2 regions of the Aminomonas paucivorans DSM 12260 genome follow, and region 2 is predicted to be linked to the other one. Evidence: riboswitches for the same ligand, from Rfam matches in the RefSeq annotation. Region 2 holds a riboswitch; the other holds the start of a gene.

Region 1 (5,306 bases), 140 kb from region 2:
GCAGCAGCTCCCGGGGGAAGAGCCCCAGCCAGTAGCCCATGTTCTGCCGGAGCACCCGGGTGACGGTGCCGATGGCGTTGCCCAGGAGGAGGGCCAGCAGGGCCTGCCCCGGGGAGAGTTCCCCCGCCGCCAGGGCTCCGCCCGCGGCGGCCAGGGAGGCGGTGGCGTGGGCCAGGGCCGCGGCGGCCACGGTCCAGCCCGCCGGGGGCAGCAGGGCCGTGTGTCCCAGGTGCTCCAGCAGCAGGGCCTCGAAGGAGGGCATGAGGGCGTAGGTGAGGGCGAAGAAGGTCCAGGCCCAGGGGAGGGACACCAGGAGGGCCCGCAGCAGGCGCCGCCGCCGCTCCGTCCCCGAGGGGGGGAGGACGGCCGCGGGGGCCTCGTCCCGGGGGGTGCCGTGACGGCGCAGCAGTCCCAGAAGCCACAGGAACCGCACGGCGCTGCGCCCCAGGAGCACCAGGGCGTAGAGCAGCCCCGTCCCCCCCGCCAGGCCCGCCGCCAGGGAGGCGGTGGTGATCCACCGACGGAGGTAGCCCGGGAAGGCCAGACAGAGGGCGCCGAAGACCGTCTCCTCCCGGGAAAGGTCTCCCTGGGCGTACCCCGACGCCAGCAGCCCCGCCCCCGCCCGGGGGGATCCCAGGGCCAGGGCCAGGGCCTGGGCGGCCCGGGGCGGGACGCGCCAGGTTCGAAGCCGGGGCAGCAGGGGGCGGAAGATCCGGTCCGCGGCTCCCGACGCCAGCACCAGTTCCCCCAGGGCGAGCCCCGCCACCACGCTGGCGGTGAGGGTCGCCTCGGCCCTCAGAAGGTCCGGCCAGGAGATCGCCACAGCAGCAGCACCGAGAGGTAGTCCTCCGTGGGCAGGATCGCCTCGGGCCCCGAAACCGTCCGCTCCTCCGGCAGCCCCGCCCGATGGACCCGCACCGTCCGGGCCCAGGGCCCCGTGGCGCGGACCAGCTCGGGAAGGCGTTCCCGGAGGGCCGAGGGCTTGTACAGCGCCGCCGCGTCCGCCCCCGACAGGGCCTCGGTCAGCCTGTCGAAGGGGGCGCTGGCGGGAGCCACCAGAAAGGACTCCTCCCCCATGGCCAGGAAGGAGCGGGCGGAACAGGCCGCCAGGGAGTGGGCGGAAAGCCCCGGCACCAAGCGCAGCTCCAGGTCCGGCCGGCTGGCCCGCCACACGTCGAAGAGGCTTCCCACGGTGGCGTAGAGGGCCGCGTCGCCGATCACCGGCAGGGCGACGGACCGGACCCCCTCGAGGAGGGGAGCCAGGGTCGCGAGCTGGGCCTTCAGGGCCTCGTCCCGCTCCTCCGGCACCCCGGACATGGGGAACACCAGGGGGTGAAGGGGGGCCTCCAGGTGGCGGCGTACTACCGAACCGGCCACGCTGGTTCGGCCGGGGGCGGAGAGGGGTTCCAGCAGCAGGTCCGCCTCCCGAAGCACGCGGAGGGCCTTGAGGGTGACGAGTTCCGGGTCGCCGGGGCCGACGCCCACGCCGTACAGGATCATCAGGGGATCCCCTTTCGGGGGACCTTCGGGAAGGGGGGACACCGGAGCCTCCGGTCCGAGAGGATGAGGAGGACGAAGGGGGACGGGAATGCCGCTGCCGGTGGGCCCTGCCCTCGCAGGTCCCGGTTCCATGACGCCGCGGGCCGGTCTCCTGGCTCCCGTTCCTCCTACTCCCGCGCCTTCCCGGGGGGGGACCCCAGTGGCATCCGTGCGGTTTCGTCCCGGTCACAGTGGCGGGGCCGCTCCGGCTTCGGATCCCGGATTCCCGTGCCCCCGGCGGTTCGTGGTCGGGGAGATTATAGCACCCTGGAGGACGGGGGGCCCCTGCGGGGAGGCTCCCTCACCGCCTAAGGTCCCGGAAGAAACAGGGACAAAAGATCCGTTTCCTGACTGGCCAAGGGAAGGAGTATTTGCAATACTGTGCAAGGAAGGGAGCTGTTCTCCTCTGTCCTTCTTTCGTGGGAAGAAGCACCGCCATGACGCATGAATCGTTTCATGAAAGGGGGGGTGAGGCTTCGTCCTGGGTCTTCGGGGGTACGAGCGGCGCAGTCGGTTCGGATCGGCGGTTTGGAAAAAGAGAACGGCAAAGGAGAGGTGAGTTCATGTCCCGCTTCGTAAGGCGTCTTCTCGCGGCGACCCTTGGGGTCTTCATCCTGGCGGTTCCCGCCCTGGCGGCCCCCGTCCGCTCCCTTCCCCGGGACGGCTTCGGGGCTCCGGGAGCGGGGGACTCGCAGCAGCAGATCCTCCAGATCCTCCGGCAGGGCAAGGGCGCGATCCCCACGACCCCCTACGGAGGGGTCAACATCGCCAGCGACCCCGTCCTGGCGAAGCTGCTTTACCCGGACGTGGTGAAGAACTGGTTCGACGGCAAGGTGGCGGGGATCACCCTCCAAACCCCTGCCTTCACCAGCAACCACGGTTCGGACGTGCAGGGCCAGGTGGGCTGGAACACCACCCAGGAGGAGCTGCTGGGCTTCCTGAACAACCTGCCCAAGAGCAACATGCGGGTGCAGATCGTGGCGGAGTTTGCCGCCAAGACCAGCGCCGGGGCGGTGGAGCAGACCTTCAAGCTCCCCCTGGCGGTATTCAGCAAGCCCCCGGTCTTCGACCCGGCGGACCTGAAGGCCTTGGGCAAGCCCGTGGTCTACCTCCAGGCCATGATCCACGGGGACGAGCACAGCGGCGGCGAGGCCATGCTGGCCCTGGCCCAGAAGCTGGCCACGGACGAACTCCGCGTCCTGGACAAGATCTCCGTGGTCATGATCCCCCGGTTCAACGTGGACGGGGCCTGGCGCTACACCCGGGGCACCAACACCGCCAACCCCGTGTGGGGACAGCCGGAGCTGTCCAGGGGCTTCGACCAGAACCGGGACCACACCAGCTTCTCCTCTCCCATCACCCGGACGATCCACACGGTGGTGAACGCCTACCGTCCCGACGTGTGCATCGACTGCCACGAGATGGGCTACGGCTTCAACCGGGAGTCCTCCGGAGGCACGTCCCTGGGCTATCGGGACTTCTACCTCTTCGACCTGGTGACCCTCATCGCCCACCCCGCCAACGTCCCCGCCTCCGTGACCGCCCTGAACCGGCAGCTGGAGTCGGGCATCGCCCAGGACCTCCGCTCCCGGGGGTTGAACTGGGACTATTACTTCTACGGCTGGGCCTCCCGCCAGGTGTCCGCGGACGTCCTCTCCACGGACCTGTCCACCCTGATCTCCGGGGAGGTGGACGTCACCACGGAACTCATGGAGGGCCCCCCCGACGAGGCCATGACGGACTCCGCCCTGAGCCTGAAGCCTGCGGTGAGCATGCTCTTCGAGACCCGATCCCCCAAGGTCCTCCCCAACTACAAGACCCGGGTGTACGCCCACCTGTCCGCTCTGGAGTCGGTACTTCGCCAGGTGGCGGCTCGTCCCGACACCTACCGGGACACCGTGGCGGCGGCCCGGGCGGCGGTGGCAGCCCAGGGAGCGGCCCCCGGCGCGGGGAACGACCTGATCCTGTGGGTGCGCCAGAAGACCATGGTCTCTCCGGATCAGGCGGTGCTCTCCTTCAACGCCGCCCACACCCAGGTGGCCCCGGGCACCCTGAAGATGAACAAGTCCTACCGCAACGACCAGCTGACGCCGGTGAAGTCCGTGGCGCGCCCCTACGCCTACATCCTCTCCGGGGACATGGGGGCGGTGGCGGAGCGGCTGACCTGCACGGGGGTGACGGTGCGCCGTCTCACCCAGGCGACCTCGGTTCCCGTGGAGGCCTACCGCATCGACGAAGTGGTGAACGACGACGACCCGGCCCTGGACATGGAGCACCGGGGCACGGACTACTTCCCCTGGAACGGGACCATCACCAAGGTCATCAACGGCGTCACCGCCTCCAGCCGGACCGTGACCTTCCCCGCCGGGTCCTACGTGGTCACCCTGGATCAGCCCTCCGCGAACCCGGCGGCCCTGGCCCTGGAGCCTCTGGCGAACCGGAACCTGGGGAACTACTGGCTCACCATGAACGCCCTGGGCAAGAGCACCGCGGGCTTCGTCCCCGTGACGGTGGGAGGGGAGTATCCCGTCTACCGCTGCATGAGCGTCCTCTCCCTCCCGGCGGAGGCCCTGTCCGTGGCCCGTCCCTTCCTGGACGGCGCCGTCGTGGCCTCCTGTCTGCCCCTGGGCTCCGCGGAGCTGGCTCCTCTGAACAAGACCGCCCTGGGGAGCAAGGAGGTGCGCTTCGGCTACTTCTTCACCGCCGAGGCGACGGACCAGCCCGGGCAGAAGCCTGCGGGCTTCGACCTGGTCCTCCCGAAGGAAGGGAACGGCTACACCCTGGAAACGTGGTATCTCTACGACTGGGTTCAGGGGACCTTCGTCCCCGCCACCCCCGTCGCGTCGACCAGCGGGGCCCGGACGGTCCGGGTGGAGGGCAACGCCCTGGACGCATCGGGGCGGGTCCTGGCGGTGGCCACGGGGGTGATCCCCACGATCACCCACACCCCCACTCCGGGACATCGGAGCAGCGGCGGCTGCGACGCCGGGGCGTTCCCGGCGGTGGCGGTGCTCCTGGTCCTGGCCCCGGTGGCCTTCCTGCGGCGTAGGTAATTCGCCCCTGCGGGCACGACAGTGGCGACACGAAGCGGGGAGCCCCGGTGGTTTCGGGGCTCCCCGCTTTTCGGTCCGAGGAGGAGTGCTTCAGGCGAAGGGCTGCTCCACCCGGTTGTCCAGGTGGTCCAGCAGGTCCGTCGTCAGGGCCGCGGGGGTGGAGAAGGACGTCCCCACGGCGGGAGGGGGGGTGAGCACCACCAGGGGGATGCCCCGGCTTCGGGCCGCCCGGGCCTTGGCCTCCATGCCCCCCGGGGCGCCGCTGGCCTTGGAGACCAGGGCCCGGGCCCCCGACTCCTCCAGGAGGGCCCGAAGGGAACCCTCGTCCCCCGGGCCCCACTGGCAGAGGACCTCCCGGGGTTCCAGCCCCGTCGCCAGGGCGGCGTCCAGGCTTTCCGGCGTGGGGAGGACCCGGGCCAGGAGACGGCGGTTCTGGGCCTTCAGGGGGGGCACCAGGCGGGGCAGCAGGCGCACCCCCAGGGTCAGGACGAGGAGGTCCCCCGGCCGGGTGCTCTCCAGAAGCCGGGCCAGCAGGGCCTCCGGGGAGGCCACCGCCAGGGCCCCTTCGGGCACGGGGGTGGGGCGTCGCAGGACCCAAAGGGGCAGCCCCGTCCGCCGAGCCGCGATTCGGAAGGCCTGATGGGCCTCCTGGGCGAAGGGATGGGCCGCGTCCACCAGGGCCGCCAGGCCGGCCCGCTTCCGGTCCTCCAGCAG
Region 2 (5,306 bases):
CCGAACTCCTCCTTGGCCACCTCGTAGCCCCACTTGAGGAAGGCCCCTTCGGTGAACTTCATGATGTTGCCCTTGTGCACCAGGGTGACGGACTTCTTCTTGTGGTCCACGGCGTACTGGATGGCCATGCGCACCAGCCGCTTGCTGCCGGTGACGGAGATGGGCTTGATGCCGATGCCCGAGTCGTCCCGGACCTTGGCGCCCATGCCCCTAAGGAACTCGATGACCTTGGCGCACTCCGGGGTGCCCTGCTCCCACTCGATGCCCGCGTAGAGATCCTCCGTGTTCTCCCGGAAGATGATCATGTCCACGTCCTGGGGACGCTTCAGGGGGGCGGGAACGCCCTCGAACCACCGCACGGGGCGCACGCAGGCGTACAGGTCCAGCACCTGCCGGAAGGCCACGTTGAGGCTGCGGAAACCGCCGCCCACGGGGGTGGTCAGGGGGCCCTTGATGCCGATGCGGAAGTACCGCAGAGCGTTGAAGGAATCGTCGGGGATGGCGGTGCCGAACTTGTTCATGGCCTTCTCCCCCGCGAAGATCTCCCACCAGGCCAGGCGCTTCTTGCCGCCGTAGGCCCTGGCCACCGCCGCGTCCAGCACGGTCTTCATGGCGGGGGTGATGTCCAGCCCGATGCCGTCACCCTCCACGTAGGGGATGACGGGCTCGTCGGGGACGATCTGCTTGCCGTTCCTGTACTCGATCCGCTCGCCCCGCTCCGGCGCGGCGATGTCCTTCAGCTGAAGCCCTTCAAAACGCGACATGTGCGTGTTCCTCCTTCGGGTCTCTGGTCGGTGGTGCCTAGCCTGTGGCCCTCGTGCGCAGGTGCTCGTGACGCCGGTGCTCTATCCAAAAGGAGAACCTCCGGGGAACGGTGGAGGCGGAGGCGTGTCGCAAAACTACGGAGCCGGTGTTTCAACCCAGGGCAAGGTCAACCCGGTGTCCCGCAGGTGTTCCCCGAAGGCCAAACGGAAACGCTATTTTTTGCGGCCCTTCACCCAGTTCAGACGGCCCCCCGCGGCGATAACCTCCAGGTCCTCCCGGGTCACGGGGGTGTCGCAGGAGATCTCCGCCCCCTTGGTGAGGTTGCGCACCACGAAGGGCCCGCCGGCGGTGATTTTCGACACGTTCAGGGAGAGCTTGTCGTCCCGGTCGATGCGGTCGTAGTCCTCGGGTTTCTGGAACACCAGGGGCAGGATGCCGAAGTTCACCAGGTTCGCCAGGTGGATCCGGGCGAAGCTCTTCACCAGCACCGCCTGCACCCCCAGGTACCGGGGAGCCAGGGCGGCGTGCTCCCGGCTGGAGCCCTGCCCGTAGTTGCTGCCCCCCACCACGAAGCCGCCGCCGGAGGCCAGGGCCCGATCGGGGAAGGTCTCGTCCACCACCTCGAAGACGTGCTTGGAGATGGCGGGGACGTTGGAGCGCAGGGGAAGGATCTTCGCCCCTGCAGGCATGATGTGGTCCGTGGTGATGTCGTCCCCCACCTTCAGGAGCACCGGGCCGTCCAGGGAGGCCCCCAGGGGCTTCATGACGGGCAGGGGGGCGATGTTGGGGCCTCGGCGGATGGTCACCTTGGAGGGATCCGCCGCGGGATGCTGGATCCGCCGGTCGTCCACCTTCAGTGCCGCGGGCTGCTGGAACCGGAAGGACTGGATCCCCAGCTTCTGCGCCAGGTCCCGGGGGTCGATCAGCTCCCCCGCCAGGGCGGAGGCCGCCGCCACCTCGGGGCTCACCAGGTAGACCTTGCCGGTCTTGTGGCCGCAGCGCCCCAGGAAGTTGCGGTTGATGGTGCGCAGGGAGATGCCCTCGGTGGGAGGGGCGAAGCCCATGCCGATACAGGCCCCGCAGCTCACCTCCAGGATGCGGACCCCCGCGGCCACCAGCTTGGAGAAGGCGCCGGAGGCGGAGGACTCCGCCACCACCTGACGGCTCCCCGGGGAGATCCCCGCGTCCACGTTGGGGTGCACGATCCGGCCGTCCAGGATGTTGGCCACCGCTTCGATATCCCGCAGGGAGGAGTTGGTGCAGGAGCCGAACATCACCTGGTCCACCTTCAGCCCCGCGATCTCCCGCACCTTCACCACCCGGTCGGGCTGGGAGGGCTGGGCCACCAGGGGCTCCAGGGAGGACAGGTCGATGTCGATGACCTCGTCGTAGACCGCGTCGGGGTCCGCCGCCAGGGGGACCCACTGGTCCTCCCGGCCCTGGGCCACGAACCACTGCCGGGTGACCTCGTCGCTGGGGAAGACGGAGGAGGTGGCGCCCGTCTCGGCGCCCATGTTGGTGATGGTGGCCCGGTCGGGCACGGAGAGGGTGGCGACGCCGGGACCGGCGTACTCCAGCACCTTGCCCACCCCGCCCTTGACGCCGATGCGCCGCAGCACCTCCAGGATCACGTCCTTGGCGGACACGAAGGGCTGGAGGGTCCCGGTGAGGTGCACCTTCACCACCCGGGGCACCGCCACGGGGAAAGGCTCTCCTGCCATGGCCAGAGCCACGTCCAGGCCGCCGGCTCCGATGGCCAGCATGCCCACGCCGCTGGAGGTGGGGGTGTGGGAATCGCTGCCCAGCAGGGTCTTGCCGGGGCGGGCGAAGCGCTCCACGTGGAGCTGGTGGCAGATGCCGTTGCCCGGGGGGGAGTAGAGGATGCCGTACTTCGCCGCCACGTCCTGCAGGTACCGGTGGTCGTCGGGGTTGCGGAAGTCCCCCTGGATCATGTTGTGGTCCACGTAGCTCACCGACAGCTCCGTGCGCACCCGGTCCACCCCGATGGCTTCGAACTCCAGGTAGGCCATGGTCCCCGTGGCGTCCTGGGTCAGGGTCTGGTCGATCTTCAGGCCGATCCGCTCGCCCTTGACCAGCTTCCCTTCCACCAGATGGGCCGAGAGGATCTTCTCTGTCACCGTCTGCCCCATGCTCCTCACTCCTTCTACGGCCGAGCCGGCCGGTTTTCGGGTACAAAAAGGGGACCTTCCCCCGATGCGGAAGATCCCCTCTGGAAACCAAGCGGGACGTCTCGTGCACAAAGCGACCCATGCACGGGATGTGCCTTGCCAGACGAGAATCCGACCACCGCAGACTCTTGACTCTCCCTCGCACCGGGCCGGTCTCCTGGCTTCCCTTCTTCCTCCCCTGCTCCTTCCCGGATCGAGGTCCAGTGGATGTCGCGGCAGGTTCGTCAGGGTCACAGTGGCGGGTCCGCTCCGGAGTTTCACCGGTCTTCCCGAGCACCCGAACGAGTTGGATTGCAGGCGGCTGAGCGCCTTGCGTGCCATTCTCGTAAGGCCCCGGTGCTTTGTCAAGCGCGTACTGTCTTTTTCCTACAATTCCGATAGATGGGTCGACCTGAATGCTAATAAAGTCACAAGCCATCGGCTGCATCTTCTCCTTTCTCGAAAGTATTGTCAATGCTGTATTCCCTTTTTCGTATCATTCAAATAGTTGCTTCGCTAAAAGTAACACACCAGATCAACGGGTTTCTTTTTAGCCCTCCCATCCCTTCCCCTGCGCGAATCTTTCCTCCCCTTCCTTCCCCGCCTCCCCCCGGGCAAACCGCCCCAGGGCCCTCTCGGGGGAGGAGAGGGCGTAGCAGTAGGCGCACCCCCCGGGGCAGGTGTCGTAGGCTCCCAGGTCCCGGCTGGGAGCGCAGCGGCAGCCGTGGCGCTGGTTCCGGTCCCGGCCCCGGGACACCGGGACGCCCCAGAGCCGGGCGATGCGCTCCCCGTCGATGCAGGCCCCGGAAGGGATCCCCCAGGGCTCCAGCCCCGCCTCGGCGCAGCTTCGCGCCTCCAGGCCGAAGCCCGCGGCGATCTCCCCCAGGTCTCGGGCCAGGGGCCCCCGGGCCTCCTTCGCCCGCTCCGGGTCCCAGGGTTCCAGGCTCGTCCCCCGAAGGGCCCGAAGCCGGCGCTCCGCCCGGGGGTACCGGTCCAGAAAGCTCAGGGTCACCCCGCCCACCCGGCCCGCCAGGGCGGCGCAGAGGGCGGAGAAGCGGCGGCGGTGCCAGGAGGGGTCGGTGGCGTGGGAGAGGAAAACCGGGTCGTAGCGCCAGAGGGTCCGATCCGAACCGAGGCGATCCCCCAGTGTGCGGAGCAGTCCCAGGGCCCGATGGGGAGGGAGAAGGCGGGGCTCCAGCTCCCGGGGGTAGCCCAGGTGGGTGGCCTGGATCAGGAACCGGTAGCCTCGGGCCTCCAGCCAGGGCAGGCGGGCAAGCAGCGGACCGGGGTTGCGGGTCCACAGAACCAGACAGGTCACCGCCTCCGGGGAAAGGTCGATTCGGGAGACCTGATGGGGGTTGAAGGGGTTGACGGTGAAGGCGAAGCCCGCCTCCAGACGCCGAAAAAGCCAGGGGGCGTAGAAGGCGGGCAGGTCGGTGCGGCGGCTGGCGCTGACGATCCCCGGGGAGACCTCAGGGGACCGGGAACCGTTCATCCTCCACGACCTCGTGAAGCCGCCCTTCCGCCCGATCCCAGGCGTAGGTGCGGGCGTCGTCGGCAATCCGTCCCTTGGTGTCCAGGAAGACCATGCTCTCCATCAGGGCCCGCTCCCGGGGAACCGTCCCCTCCAGGGGGCAGGCCAGGGGAAGGACTCCCACCACCTCGAAGGGCTCGGGCCACCCCTCCGGGGGCTCCACTCCCCGGGCGGAGAGGCTCCGAAGCAGTTCTTCCAGCCCCTGGGGGGCCAGGCGACCGAAGCGGTAGCGGGCATCGGAGGACCGGAAGAAGGGCTCCAGGATGCGGTAGGCCAGCCAGGGAGCCGCCGGATCCGGCAGGGCCGTGGCCAGGGAGGCGGTGAGGATCGCCGCGTCCGCCGCCCCCAGGGAGCGGGGGACCCTCCGGGGAAGCCACCAGCCGTGGACCTCCCCCCAGAGGGCGGGATCTCCGCCGGGGAAGATGCGGTCCACCAGGGCCAAGCCCGCCCCCACGCGGACCCGAAGGTCCTTGGACGTGGTGAGGACCCGCCACAGGGCCTCCTCGGTGCCCGTGTGGGGCTTTTCCGCCAGCAGCTCGATGCGCAGGGCCGCGGCGGCCTCCAGACCCAGCTCCCGCTTGGATCCTGCCTGGAAAGGTCCCGCCCAGGCTTCGCCCCCCAGGAAGCAGAGGACCCCGAGGGCCAGGGCCAGAAGGGCCGGATGGTTGCCTTTTTGCATCTTCGACACCTCCTTGTTGATGGGTCATCCTTAGACCCTGATGTCTTGTTGTCGCATTCCATCATAGTCCCTACGTTCCGGGAGGACCAGAGAAAAAAAGGGGCCTCCGCGAAGCGGAGGCTCCCCGAAGCGATGCGCCTTTCCCACCCTACCGGAATCT

What was found. A riboswitch is a leader RNA that binds a small molecule or an ion and turns the genes downstream of it on or off. The one in region 2 is predicted to bind cobalamin.
Region 1: it holds a riboswitch for cobalamin, as region 2 does, so the genes downstream of both, APAU_RS00755 (precorrin-2 C(20)-methyltransferase) here and APAU_RS00190 (aconitate hydratase) in region 2, are expected to answer to the same signal.

Annotation. Positions count from the first base shown of each region.
Region 1 covers NZ_CM001022.1:169,575-174,880, forward strand. Annotated here, with positions in the region: gene APAU_RS00750 (hypothetical protein) at 1-823, opposite strand, end outside; gene APAU_RS00755 (precorrin-2 C(20)-methyltransferase) at 796-1,500, opposite strand; cobalamin riboswitch at 1,645-1,768, opposite strand; gene APAU_RS00760 (M14 family zinc carboxypeptidase) at 2,103-4,592, shown strand; gene APAU_RS00765 (precorrin-6A/cobalt-precorrin-6A reductase) at 4,683-5,306, opposite strand, start outside.
Region 2 covers NZ_CM001022.1:33,657-38,962, reverse strand. Annotated here, with positions in the region: gene icd (isocitrate dehydrogenase (NADP(+))) at 1-764, opposite strand, end outside; gene APAU_RS00190 (aconitate hydratase) at 978-2,915, opposite strand; cobalamin riboswitch at 3,085-3,249, opposite strand; gene APAU_RS00185 (DUF1848 domain-containing protein) at 3,484-4,428, opposite strand; gene APAU_RS00180 (hypothetical protein) at 4,406-5,146, opposite strand.